Regions from separate parts of the Nesterenkonia sp. AY15 genome, predicted to be linked through region 3. Evidence: riboswitches for the same ligand, from Rfam matches in the RefSeq annotation. Region 3 holds a riboswitch; each other region holds the start of a gene.
What was found. A riboswitch is a leader RNA that binds a small molecule or an ion and turns the genes downstream of it on or off. The one in region 3 is predicted to bind S-adenosylmethionine.
Positions count from the first base shown of each region.

Region 1: another riboswitch for S-adenosylmethionine. It lies ahead of LSI54_RS01220 (O-acetylhomoserine aminocarboxypropyltransferase/cysteine synthase family protein); the one in region 3 lies ahead of LSI54_RS00285 (methionine ABC transporter ATP-binding protein).
Region 2: another riboswitch for S-adenosylmethionine. It lies ahead of LSI54_RS12040 (OsmC family protein); the one in region 3 lies ahead of LSI54_RS00285 (methionine ABC transporter ATP-binding protein).

Region 1 covers NZ_JAJOYV010000001.1:263,675-267,710, reverse strand. The annotation lists gene LSI54_RS01220 (O-acetylhomoserine aminocarboxypropyltransferase/cysteine synthase family protein) at 1-888, opposite strand, end outside; SAM riboswitch class IV at 1,020-1,152, opposite strand; gene LSI54_RS01215 (linear amide C-N hydrolase) at 1,245-2,228, opposite strand; gene LSI54_RS01210 (FAD-binding oxidoreductase) at 2,322-3,815, shown strand; gene LSI54_RS01205 (FAD/NAD(P)-binding protein) at 3,790-4,036, opposite strand, start outside.
Region 2 covers NZ_JAJOYV010000010.1:7,430-11,465, forward strand. The annotation lists gene LSI54_RS12035 (acyltransferase family protein) at 1-1,738, shown strand, start outside; SAM riboswitch class I at 1,878-1,972, shown strand; gene LSI54_RS12040 (OsmC family protein) at 1,985-2,638, shown strand; gene LSI54_RS12045 (sodium:solute symporter family protein) at 2,635-4,036, shown strand, end outside.
Region 3 covers NZ_JAJOYV010000001.1:60,811-64,846, forward strand. The annotation lists gene LSI54_RS00275 (aliphatic sulfonate ABC transporter substrate-binding protein) at 1-452, opposite strand, end outside; gene LSI54_RS00280 (ABC transporter ATP-binding protein) at 676-1,563, opposite strand; SAM riboswitch class I at 1,573-1,685, opposite strand; SAM riboswitch class I at 1,807-1,906, shown strand; gene LSI54_RS00285 (methionine ABC transporter ATP-binding protein) at 1,914-2,828, shown strand; gene LSI54_RS00290 (methionine ABC transporter permease) at 2,828-3,496, shown strand; gene LSI54_RS00295 (MetQ/NlpA family ABC transporter substrate-binding protein) at 3,704-4,036, shown strand, end outside.

The sequences.
Region 1 (4,036 bases), 200 kb from region 3:
CAGGTTGATCTCGAAGGCGTTGTGCGGGGACAGTGCCGGACCGAGGTCGCGCAGCAGCTGGACCCGGGCCTTGAGGATGAAGGAGAGGTTGACCCCGAAGATCCCGTCGGCGCCGAGATCCCGGCCGAAGACCAGCCCGTGGTAGCTCTCGTCCGGGGTGGAGAAGCCGGGGAAGCGCTCCGGGTGGGCGAAGTAGTCGAAGCGCCCGGAGTCCACGATCACCCCGGCGATGGCCGTGCCGTGGCCGCCGAGGAATTTGGTGGCTGAGTGCACGACGACGTCGGCGCCGAAGTCGATCGGCTTGATCAGGTATGGGGTGGTCAGCGTGGAGTCGATGATCAGCGGTGCCCCGAACTCATGCGCCACCGAGGCGACGCCTTCGATGTCCAGCACGTCCCCGCGCGGGTTCGCCACGGATTCGCCGAAGAAGGCGACCGTGTTCTCCCGGGTGGCGGCGCGCCAGGATTCCAGGTCATCGGGGTCCTCCACGAAGGAGACCTCGATGCCGAACTTCGGCAGGGTGTGCTTGAAGAGGTTCTGTGTGCCGCCGTAGAGGGTGGGTGAGGCGACGATGTGGCTGCCGGCCGAAGCGATGTTCAGCAGCGCCAGCGTGGTGGCAGCCTGTCCGGAGCCGACGGCGAGCGCCCCGACTCCGCCTTCGAGGGCGGCGATCTTATCCTCCACCGCCTGGACGGTGGGGTTGCCGATGCGCGAGTAGATCGGGGCGATCTCCTCGAGTCCGAAGCGGCGCGCGGCGGCGGCGGTGTCCGGGAAGACGAAGGAGGTGGTCTGCTGGATCGGCAGCGCCCGTGCTCCGGTGACCGGGTCGGGGGCGACTCCGGCATGGATCTGCTGGGTCTCGAACTGCCAGGTGTTCTCGTTGCTCAAAGGATTCTCCGTTCAATGCGGCCCAGGAACTGGGCCGGATGTGAACGTCGCTGCCGGTGGTCGAGCTTCCGGCGCTGAATCCTGTACGGCCCTGTCCTGAGGACTGGGGTGTTGGGCCCGCACTGGTGTGTGGCCCGCGCTTGCTGAGTGAGTCGGTGAATTGCTTCACTGACTGTTTCAGCCAGGTCGTCACCCGGGGCACCCCACCGCGAACTGGAGGGTTGCCGGCCAGCAAACCGGGGTTTTGCGCTGGCACTCTTGACCTAGGACCAAGTCTGCATCGCGGAATGCTTCCTTGCAAGTGCGGGCCAGGGGTCGGGTTCGCAGTTCGTCATGTTCGGCCACCCTGCCGCGAGTCACTCCGGCCCGAGGAACGCGAACGGCTCCGCGGACTCGAAGAGATCACTGACGTCGCCGGCGTGGCCGTCGGGCGGGCCATCAGCAAGATCCATGCGGCGGACACCTGAGCCTTCTCGCAGGTCGAGTCGGTCCAGGGACACCCAGATGACGCTGGGCCGCAGCGCGGAGTCGAAGAAGTAGCGACGGTCCTTGTGGTCCGCCACGGTGCGCCACTGGGTCGAGGAGATGTTCGGCTGCCCCGGAGTGCTGATCCCATAGGGGACCGACGCGTTGCGGATCACCCCGAACACCGCCGCGGTCGCGATGGTGCGGTCTTCCACCTGCGGCACCGCGTTGATGTAGAAGCTTGCCCGGACATAGCGGTCGGCGGCGCGATTGGTGCCCGGGAGCATGACGGTACCGCCGATGCCGCGCCAGTAGGTGTCGATCGCCAGCTGTTGAGCGAAGGGCGGTGAATTGGTCATGACCTGGTGGGCGCGGTCGTGGTGTATCTGCAGCGTCCCGTCCAGGTACTCACAGATGGCGCTGTCCCCGGAGGCATCCGAGATCGACAGGTGCATGGTCGCCTGGCGCGGCTGCCCTGGCACGCCGGCGGTGACCACGGCGAAGTCTTCACGGGCGAGTGATTCGACCGCCTCCGTCACGGTCGCGAAGCTGTCCAGCACGTACTGGGCCCAGGCGCCGAGGGAGAGCTTCGGCCGGGCATCGTCGAGCCCCGGGTAGCGCGACTCGACCAGCCACAGGGCATTGGCGACCAGCCCCCGCTCGTTCATCCCATCGGTGGTCGAGATGTCATAGCCGGAGGCGATCACGCTGCCATAGCGGGACGTCCAGGCCAGCGACTCCGACCCGGCTCCTCCCTCGCGCGGCAGCCCCCGGGGGAAGACCCACAGATTCGTCCCCAGGTCGGCGTTCCAGTCCATGGAACGGGCCGTCAGCACACGATCCTGCTCGCCCAGGTAGACCACACGTGTGCACATCAGACTGGCCTCTCACCGAACCTGGGCTCCAACTGGGCCTCAGTGTGTCGGAGGCCATATCCGGAGGTCAACCCTGACCTAGACTCACCTTTCATGAGTGCCTCCGACAATGACGTCCTGACAGCCCTGCGCAGCGCCTTCACGCCGGGCACCTTGACCACCGACGCCGCGGAGCTCGACGCCCACGCGGTCGACCAGGGGCCGCTGGAGCATTGGCAGGTGCACCCGCCGCTCGCCGTGGTCTTTGCTGAATCGACGCAGGACGTCCAACTGCTGGTGCGACTCTCCTGCGAGCATGGCTTCGCGCTGATCACCCGCGGGGCTGGGACTTCCGTCTCCGGCGGGGCGAACTCCACCGAGGGTTCGGTGGTGCTGAACCTGACCCGGATGAACCAGATCCTGGCGATGCGACCCGAGGATGAGGTCGCCGTCGTCGAACCGGGCGTGATCAACGCCGACCTCAACGCCGCCGCCGCGGAACACGGGCTGATGTACGCCCCGGATCCGGCGAGCTACCGCACCTCCACCATCGGCGGCAATGTCGCCACCAACGCCGGCGGGCTGCGCTGTGCGAAGTACGGGGTGACCCGTGATTCGGTGCTTGCCCTGGACGTGGTGCTCGCCGACGGCACGCTGATCCACACCGGACAGGCCACCTTCAAGGGCGTCGCCGGCTATGACCTGACCAGCCTGTTCGTCGGCTCCGAGGGGACCCTCGGCATCGTCGTCGGGGTCACCGTGCGGCTGCGCCACCTGAGTGCGCACACCGAGACCATCGCCGCGTTCTTCGACGAGCTGACCACCGCCGCCCAAGGGGTCCTGGACATCGGCAGGGCCCGGGTGCAGCCGGCGATCACGGAGCTGCTGGATCGCCGCACCATGCTCGCCCTGGATGAGGCGCAGGGCTCGGACCTGGCCCAGCGCGGAGACACGCTGCTGCTGATCCAGACCGACGGCCACGGTGCTGCCATCGAGGCCGAGATCATCCGTGAGGTGCTGCGAGCACTCGGCGCCCTGGTCAGCGACCCCGGCTCCACCGAGTCCGAGCGGCTGATCGAGCTGCGCCGGCACGCCCGCGGCGACGGAATCGTCAACGAGGTGCGCGTGGGCGAAGACGTCGCGGTCCCGCGGTCGCGGCTGGTGGACTACATCCGCGCCATCGAAGACCTCGCCGAGGAGCACCAGGTCCAGCTCAAGGTGGTCGCGCACGCCGGGGACGGCAACCTGCACCCCACCTTCAGCGTCCCCAGCTCAGAGCTCGGCCCCGACACCGGCACCGGCACCGAGACAAGACCCGACGACGACGCGGTCTCCCCCGCACAGCCCGAGGCCGCCCCCGTGACGATCGACGCCACCGAGGGCGGCCTCCCGACCTCGGCCGTCTCGCGGCTGCATGCTGCCCTGGACGGTTCGGTCCGGCTGGCACTGGAGATGGGCGGGACCATCACCGGGGAGCACGGGATCGGCACCTATAAGCTGCGCTGGCTGGACTGGGAGCAGTCCGCCGAGGTGATCGCGCTGCAGCGCCGGATCAAGGACGTGTTCGATCCGGAGCGCCGGCTCAATCCTGGGCGGGCGATCCTGTAGCCGCGCCGCCCGGACCGAAAAGGACCGCGCGGGCCGCGGCGTCGGCGTCGGCGAGGGATCGCGCGGAGGAATCGCCATCTCCGCCGGCCTCCGCGGCGATGGCGGTGCCCCATTGGACCGAGCTGAGCTGCAGGCCCAGCACGTAGATCTCTTCCGGCTCGGCGCGGTCCGCCGGGATCAGCCGATGTGGAAGTCGCGTGACGTCGAAGCCCTTGCCCGCC
Region 2 (4,036 bases), on a different contig from region 3:
GGAGACCCGACATTCTCAGCTGCTCGCCGAGGCCCGCGCGTCACTGCTCTACTTCGAGAACCTCGAACTGATCACCTCCCAGCTGACCTACGGGGCGGCCGGCCCGGAGACCAGTCCGTTCCAGCACTTCTGGTCCCTCTCCGTGCAGGGCCAGTTCTACCTCCTCTGGCCGCTGGTTGCGCTGACTGCGGTGCTGGTGGCCAAGCGGACCCGACGCAGTCCGATCCTGGTGATGGGGGTGATGACCGGGCTGATCGTGGCGGCGTCGTTCGGCTACGCCGTCTACATGGGCGGGGTGAACCAGGACGAGGCGTACCTGATGACTCGCACCCGCTTCTGGGAGCTCGGCTTCGGCGGGCTGCTGGCCCTGCTGGGCTCCGCGCTGACGCTGCCGCGCCGTTGGCGGCTCGCGGCGGGCTGGGCCGGCGTCGTCCTGATCATCGCCACAGGCTTCGTCTTCGACGGCGCGGCTCTGTTCCCCGGCCCCTGGGCGCTGTGGCCGCTGATGGGCCTGGCGCTCGTGCTCGCGGCCGCTGGACCCGGCGGAGGCACACAGGACCCCGCCGCGACGGCGACCCGGATCCTCTCCACGCACCCCTTCACCTGGATCGGCGATCATGCATATGCCCTCTACCTCTGGCACTGGCCGCTGCTGATCTTCTACCTCGAGATCAGGGAATACTCCACGCTCGGTGCGCGTGGCGCGCTGATCATCCTGGCCGCCGCACTGGTGCTGGCCATTCTGACCAACCGATGGGTGGAGCTGCCGGTGAACCGTGCCTCAGCACGCATCGCTCCCCGAGTGCCCTTGGCCATCGCGGCGACGGTGCTGCTGATCGGTGGCTCCGTGAGCAGCTACGGGATCCACCAGATCCAGACCCAGCGCAGTGAAGCCCCATCCCTGGCCGAGGTCGACCGTAGTGACTATCCAGGGGCGCTGGCCACGCTGGAGGGCACCGAAGTCCCCGACGGTGTGGATTTCATCCCAGACCCGCAGACGCTGGCGCAGAGCCGGCCGGATTACTACGACTGGGGATGCCGACAGGAGAGCGGCGACGGTGAGAACCGCGGTGAGGTACTGGTGTGTGAAGACCCTGAAGAGCCCGCCCAACCGGATCTGAGGGTGATGATCACCGGAGGCTCACACGCCGGGCAGTGGCACCATGCTTGGAGGATCCTGGCCGCCGAGAACAACTGGGAGCTGCTGATCGCGGACAAGTCCGCGTGCGTGCTCACCGCGGGCTCCGACCCTGAGGAGAATCAGTGCCATGAATGGAACCTCAACCTGCTCGACGTGATCACTGAACGGAAGCCTGACCTGGTGTTCACGGCGGGCACCCGGGTGCCCGCCGACGGCACCCCGGAGAACATCTACTGGGGGGCCCCGGAGAAGTGGCAGCAGATCATGGACCGCGGCCCCGAGGTGCTGCTCATGCGCGGAACGCCACGGCGCGAAGACTCGGTGGCCGACTGCCTCGCCGCGGGCGGGGACGCCGAGACCTGCGCAATGGACCCCATCAGCTACCAGGACACGAACCCGCTCACCGAGCCGGACCTGCCGGATGGTCTCTACACCCTGGACATGACCGAACACCTCTGCTCCGAGGAGATCTGTCCGGCGGTGATCGGCAACATCGCGGTCTACTACGACCAGAGCCACCTCTCCAACCACTACATCGAATCGATGGCGCCGCTGCTGGATGCCAAGCTTCGCGACGAGATGCCGCACCTGTTCTGAGCCTCTAGGGACCAATCGGACCTCCGGCGTGACCTGGGGAGGACCGTCTGGAGCGACGAATGAACCGGCGGGCGCCCACGTAACAATTGTTCACTGGTTTGCATCTTTTGTCGGACAGCTCTAGGTTTCAGCAGACAACGAATCATCCAGAGCGACTGAGAGACCTAGCTCAACGACGTCGCAGCAACCCCACCCTTCAGGGTGAGCAGGTGCTACCGCTGGGAACGATGAAAGGTGAAATCTTCCATGCCTGAAGCGTGTTCTCGCCAACCAGAGATCAAGTTGAACCCGAGGTACACCGAGGCGCCCCTGCGCACCTCTTCGAAGACTCTGCGGGTCGCTGGCACGTGGTCGGGCCCAGTACGGACCGAACTCACCGTCCGGGACTTCAGCTTCGTCTCTGACCAGCCTGTGGTGCGCGGCGGCAGCGATCAGGGCCCCGCACCGATGGAGTACCTGATCGGCGGTGTCAGCAGCTGCATCGCCGTCGCGGTCGAACAGCTGGCCCATCGGCGGGCCCTGCCCCTCACCGACATCTCCACATACACCCTGGCACGTCAGGACACTCGCGGGTTGGCTGGGCAAGCAGATGTGCAACCCTATTTCTACGTGTACCGGTTGCAGCTGGTCGTAGAGACCAGCGAACAGGACTCCTCTGTCCTGACAGACTTCGCCCAGTGGGCCGAACACATCTGCCCCGCGATCAATCTCTTGCGCGACGCGCACATCGACCTGGAAGTCGCGTGGGCATTCGTGCACAAGAACTCCCCTGGCCTCGCCGAAGCTCTGGCGAATCATGCCTGGGGCTACGAGGTGGACGGGGACCCCAACGTCGGGAGTCTGATCTTCGAGATCATCAATGCTGATGCCACGTCAGATGTGACCGGGGTGAACGCATGACAACGGTCGGACTCTGGACGATCGGCCTGGCACTCGCATACACCGCCTGGCTCATACTCGGAAGCCGCATCGCTGTGGGCCGCTCGGGACACGGAGGATTCTTCGTCAGCGGTCGCAGTTTCAGCCCTTGGACCGTCGCGTTCTGCATCACGGGACTGTTCTCGGGATCCTCCTACATCGCGATCGTCGAGCTGAGCTACCGAACAGGTGTGTCGGCCGTCTGGTACGGCGTGGCCGAAACGGTGCAGATCTTGCTGATCGCGCTCCTGCTGGTCAAGCCCCTGCGAGAGAAGCTCGTGGTGACGGTCACCGGCATCATCGGGGACCGATTCGGCCGCGGAGCCCAGGCCATCAGTTCTGTGATCACCGGTCTGACGTTTCCGATGTATTCAGTGGCCACCAGCATCGCCTTCGCGTCCGCCCTCTTCGCGGTCACGGAGATCCCACTGTGGCAGTGCATCGCTCTGACAGCGATCATCCTGCTCGCCTTCCTGACCTTCGGCGGCATGCGCTCCGTCGCATTCTCCCAGACCATGAATGTCCTGATGATCTTCGTGATGTTCATCGTGGGCATCTGGGCGTTCCTGGTCTCACCCGGGCCCAGCGGTCTCGAGACCTTGGCTGAGGAGCAGCCACAGATGTTCGATGTCTCGAACGCCGGCATATCGCTGATCGTTGCCTGGTTCGGCACCTTCATCGTCAATGTTCCCCTGGCTCAGGCCGCCTTTCAGATGTCGATGTCGGCGCGGAGCCCGGAAGACGGCCAGAAGGGACTCTTCCTCGCGGCGATCATCGGCATGCCCCTGATCCTTCTCGGAATCGTCGTCGGCGTCGCCGCCTCGATTGTGGTCCCGGATGCATCGCTGCCCCTGGTGGGCATCGCCGAGTACATCGCCGGCTCCCTTCCTGCTTGGGCTGCGGCCGTATTCTTCGTGGGACTCTGGGCTTGCGCCCTGGGCTGGGCGGGACCCTGCCAGTTCTCTGGAGCTACCTCGCTGGGCCGGGACCTCGGGAGCGCGCTTCGTCCCCGAGCGACCCAGGTGGAGCTGGTGCGCTACACGCGGATCGCGCTGGTGGGGCTCACTGTCCTGATGGTGATCTTCAGTCTCCTGCGCGCCGAGGAGTCAGCCTGGTGGAATGTGATGGCATGGACTCTGCGCAACGGCGCTACCTTCGCTCCGGTTCTCGCGGCGTTCTTCTGGCCGCTCGCCACCCGCTCCGCGGCGCTGACCGCACTACTCGCTGGATTCAGCGCGGGACTCGGCTGGTACGCGCTCTCGGGGTTCAGTGCCACGGACTTCTTCCTCGGAACCCATCCGGTCTGGGTCGCCATGATCGCCAATCTCGCAGGCATCGTTCTAGTCACGCTGATCCAGGGCAGTTGGCGACTGACCCTTC
Region 3 (4,036 bases):
GCGATGGAAGCTCCCTCGAGATCCTCCACGGATTCGATGTCGGAGCCTTCCTGGGTGACCAGAGCGGACCACTCGGGCTGGTTCTCGATCATGATCGTGTGGGTGTCGGCGCCGACGGCGCGGTTCAGCAGCGCGGCGGAGCCGGCGGTGGAGCCCACGTGGATGTTGCCCGCGCGCAGGTTCTCGTTCGCGCGGTTCGAGCCCTGGGACTGCACCCACTGCACGTCGACGTCGAGCTCTTCGAGCTCTTCCTCCAGCCAGCCGTTCTCCAGGATGATCAGGCTCAGCGGGTTGTACGTGGCGAAGTCGATGTTCAGCGTCTCCAGCTGCTCGTCCTCGCCGCCATCACCGCCGCAGGCGGTGGCGAGCAGCGCGACGGCGGCGGCTGCGGAGACAGCTTTGACGGAGGTGCGGCGGGAGCGCGGGGAGCGGGAAGCGGAGGTGCTGGGCATGGGGAGGGCCTTTCGGTTCTTCAAGGATGGACATCGTGTTCGAGGTTCATGGTCGTGCGTGTCAGGCAGGAGCGGCAGAAGGCTCCTGGCATGTTCGGCATGTGGGGTCAGGCAGTGAATGGGCCCCGGAGGTGGTGATCCGGCAGTGCGGGGACCGCGTCGGCGGAGCCCCGCTGGTCAGGTCAGGACGAGCGGAGTCGGCCGGATCAGCTGCCGGGACGAGTCAGTGGCTGTGCGAGTCGACGCCGAGGCCGGAGAAGAGCTCCCCGCGCAGAGCGGCAAGCTCCGCGGAGGCGCGATCTCGCGGACGTCGCCCGGGCACGCTCAGCAGTCGGGCGATCGTGGCACCTTCGGCGGGATCGGGGTCCGCCGGGTCCTGCCCGAGGAGCAGCACGCGGTCTGCCAGCTGCAGCGCCTCATCCACGTCGTGGGTGACGAGCAGCACCGTGGTGCCGGTCTGCGCATGCAGATCCAGCAGCAGGTCCTGCATCTTCAGCCGGGTGAGCGCGTCCAGGGCGCCGAAGGGCTCGTCGAGCAGCAGCACGCCGGGGCGGCGAGCCAGTGCCCGGGCCAGCGACGCGCGCTGCGCCATGCCTCCGGAGATCTCCCGGGGTCGCAGCGACGCGCGGTCGTGCAGACCGACCAGCTCCAGGAGCTCGTCCACGCGTTCACGCCCCTCGGCCTTGGACAGGCTGCGCGGCAGCCCCAGGCTGACGTTCTTGTGGATCGAGCGCCAGGGCAGCAGTCGCGGCTCCTGGAATCCGACCGCGGTGCGCTCGTCGTAGCGCTGCACCGGGGAACCGTTGATCAGGATCTCGCCGGTGCTGCCGGTGTCGAGACCACCGACGGCGCGCAGCAGCGTGGACTTGCCGCAGCCGGAGGAACCCAGGATCGCGAGCACCTCACCGGGAGCGATCTGCAGGCTGACGTCGCGCAGCACGGTGCGCGATCCGAAGGCGCGGCCGACGCCGGAGAGCTGGACATCGAGTGACGTGTACTGCTGCCGGCTGTCAGGCTTGGCGGCAGCCACGGAGGTGGCGTCTGAGGGCTCGGCAGGGCCGGCAGCGGTTGTTGCGGTGTAGTCGGTCAGGGTGGAGGCAGGCGAAATCATCAGAGGATACTCCCATCGATCCTGGCGGTAGCACCCGGCGAAAAGACACCCTTGCAAAGGTGCCCCTCCCTGGGTTGCTGCGGCGTCGACGAGCCAGATCTCTCGGCCGCTCGGGATGGTACGCGGATCAGACTACGCCCAGGCGGGGAATCCGATCAATGTCGCGTTCAGCAAATGAGACAAAACGCAACACATATCGCGACTTGACTTTCTGCCCACGTTCACCATTACAGTGAAGGCACTCAACCATCCAGAGCGACCGAGAGATCTGGCTCGAAGACGTCGCAGCAACCCGGAGGGCTTCACGGCCTCCGCCGGGTGCTAACGCCAGGACCGATGGAGTATGCCCCTTGATTTCCCTGTCCCATGTCTCGACGACCTTTGCCGCCCGCGGCCGCGAGCCGCTGACCGCGGTCGATGACGTCAGCCTCGAGGTGCCGCGCGGCAGCATCCAAGGCATCATCGGGTTCTCCGGCGCCGGCAAGTCCACGCTGCTGCGCAACATCAATCTGCTCGAGCGCCCCACCTCGGGCCAGGTCAGCGTCGCCGGCACCGAGCTGACCGGCTTGGACGATGCGGCGCTGCGCCGGGCCCGGCACCAGATCGGCATGATCTTCCAGGGATTCAACCTGGTCAACAACCTCAGCGTCGCCCAGAACGTCGAGCTGTCGCTGAAGTTCGCCGGGGTCAAGGACCGCCGTGAACGTCTGCGGCGGGCGGCCGAGGCGCTGGAGATCGTGGACATCACCGACAAGGCCTCCGTGTATCCGGCTCAGCTCTCGGGTGGTCAGAAGCAGCGCGTGGCGATCGCTCGGGCACTGGCGACCAAGCCTGAGGTGCTGCTCTGCGATGAGCCGACCTCTGCGCTGGACCCCTTCACCACTGCCACCGTGCTGCAGTACCTCGCGGATGTGAACCGTGAATTCGGCATCACCGTGGTGATCGTGACCCACGAGATGGAAGTCATCAAGGCTCTCGCCGACAACGTCGCGGTGATGGAGGATGGGCGGGTCGTCGAGGAGTTCCCGGCGAGCGAGCTCCGCCGAGAAGGGTTCAATCCGCGGACCTCGATCGGAAAGTACCTGCTCAGCGATGGGATACGGCTGGACCGCAGCGGCCCGGCCGCGCATGGGTCGGAGTCCGGCGAGCAGAAGTCGGGTCAGTCCACGCGACGCTCCCCGCAGCACGCGGAGTCTCAGGATCAGGGTCAGACGCGTCGGTCAGAGCACGCCGCGCTGGCCGGCTCGGCAGGGGGTGTGCGCTGATGGACCTCGTCATCGAGCGGCTTCCCGAGATCAACCAGGCCATGCTGGAGACCTTCGCGATGATCGGGGTCGCCATCCCGGTGGCGGTCCTGCTGGGCACCCCGCTGGGGATCTGGCTCTTCGTCCACGCTCCCGACGGACTGGCGCCGCGGCCACGGTCTCATGCGATCGTCTCCGGGGTGGTGAACATGATCCGGTCCTTCCCGTTCCTGATCCTGCTCATCGCCATCATCCCGTTCACCCGGTTCGTGGTCGGCACCTCGGTGGGCACCGCCGCGGTGATCGTCCCGCTGACGATCAACGCCATCCCCTACTTCGCCCGCCTGGTGGAGCAGAACATCACCCAGCTGGGCTCCGGTGCGGTGGAGGCGTCCCGGGCGATGGGCGCCACGCGCGGGCAGATCATCCGCAACGTGCTGCTCGTCGACGCCAAGCCCGGACTGATCGGCTCCATCACCATCACCACGGTCAGCTTCATCTCCTATTCGGCGATGTCAGGGCTGGTCGGCGGCGGGGGCATCGGTGACCTGGCGATCCGCTACGGCTACTACCGCTATGAGACCCCCACCATGATCGCCGCCATCGTGCTGATGGTGCTGCTGGTGACCCTGGTGCAGTTCGCCGGCACCCGGCTCGCCCGCGCCTCGGACCGGCGCATCACCGCCTGACCGCGATCACCGCATGACCGAGATCCTCGCCTGACCGAGATCACCGTCTGAGCAGGATCTTCGCCTGACCCGCGCATCCGCGGAACGGCAACACCACCCCGCATCACCTCACTCCGCTGCCAGGGCTGGCGTCCGACGTCGCGCCCTGGTCATTCCCGCACACCCTCTGGGCGCATGTCGCCCAGCCAGAGAAAGCAGCCCAAACCCATGAACGCTCTACGCCCCGCGATCCTCACCGGCGCAGTCCTCTCCGCCGCAGCCCTGAGCCTGACCGGCTGCGGGCTGGTGGAGGATGATTCCACCATCAGCATCGTGGTCACCGAATCCGCGCCCTTCCAAGAGCCCGCCGAGATCGCCGCCGAGCTGCTCGCGGAGCAGGGCTACGAGCTGGACATCACCTATATGACCGATATCGTCCAGCCCAACCAGGTGGTCAACCAGGGCGAGTTCGAGGGCAACTACTTCCAGCACCTGGCCTATCTGAACAACTTCAACCAGTCCAACGACACGCAGGTCGAGCCGCTGTTCTCGGTGTACTAC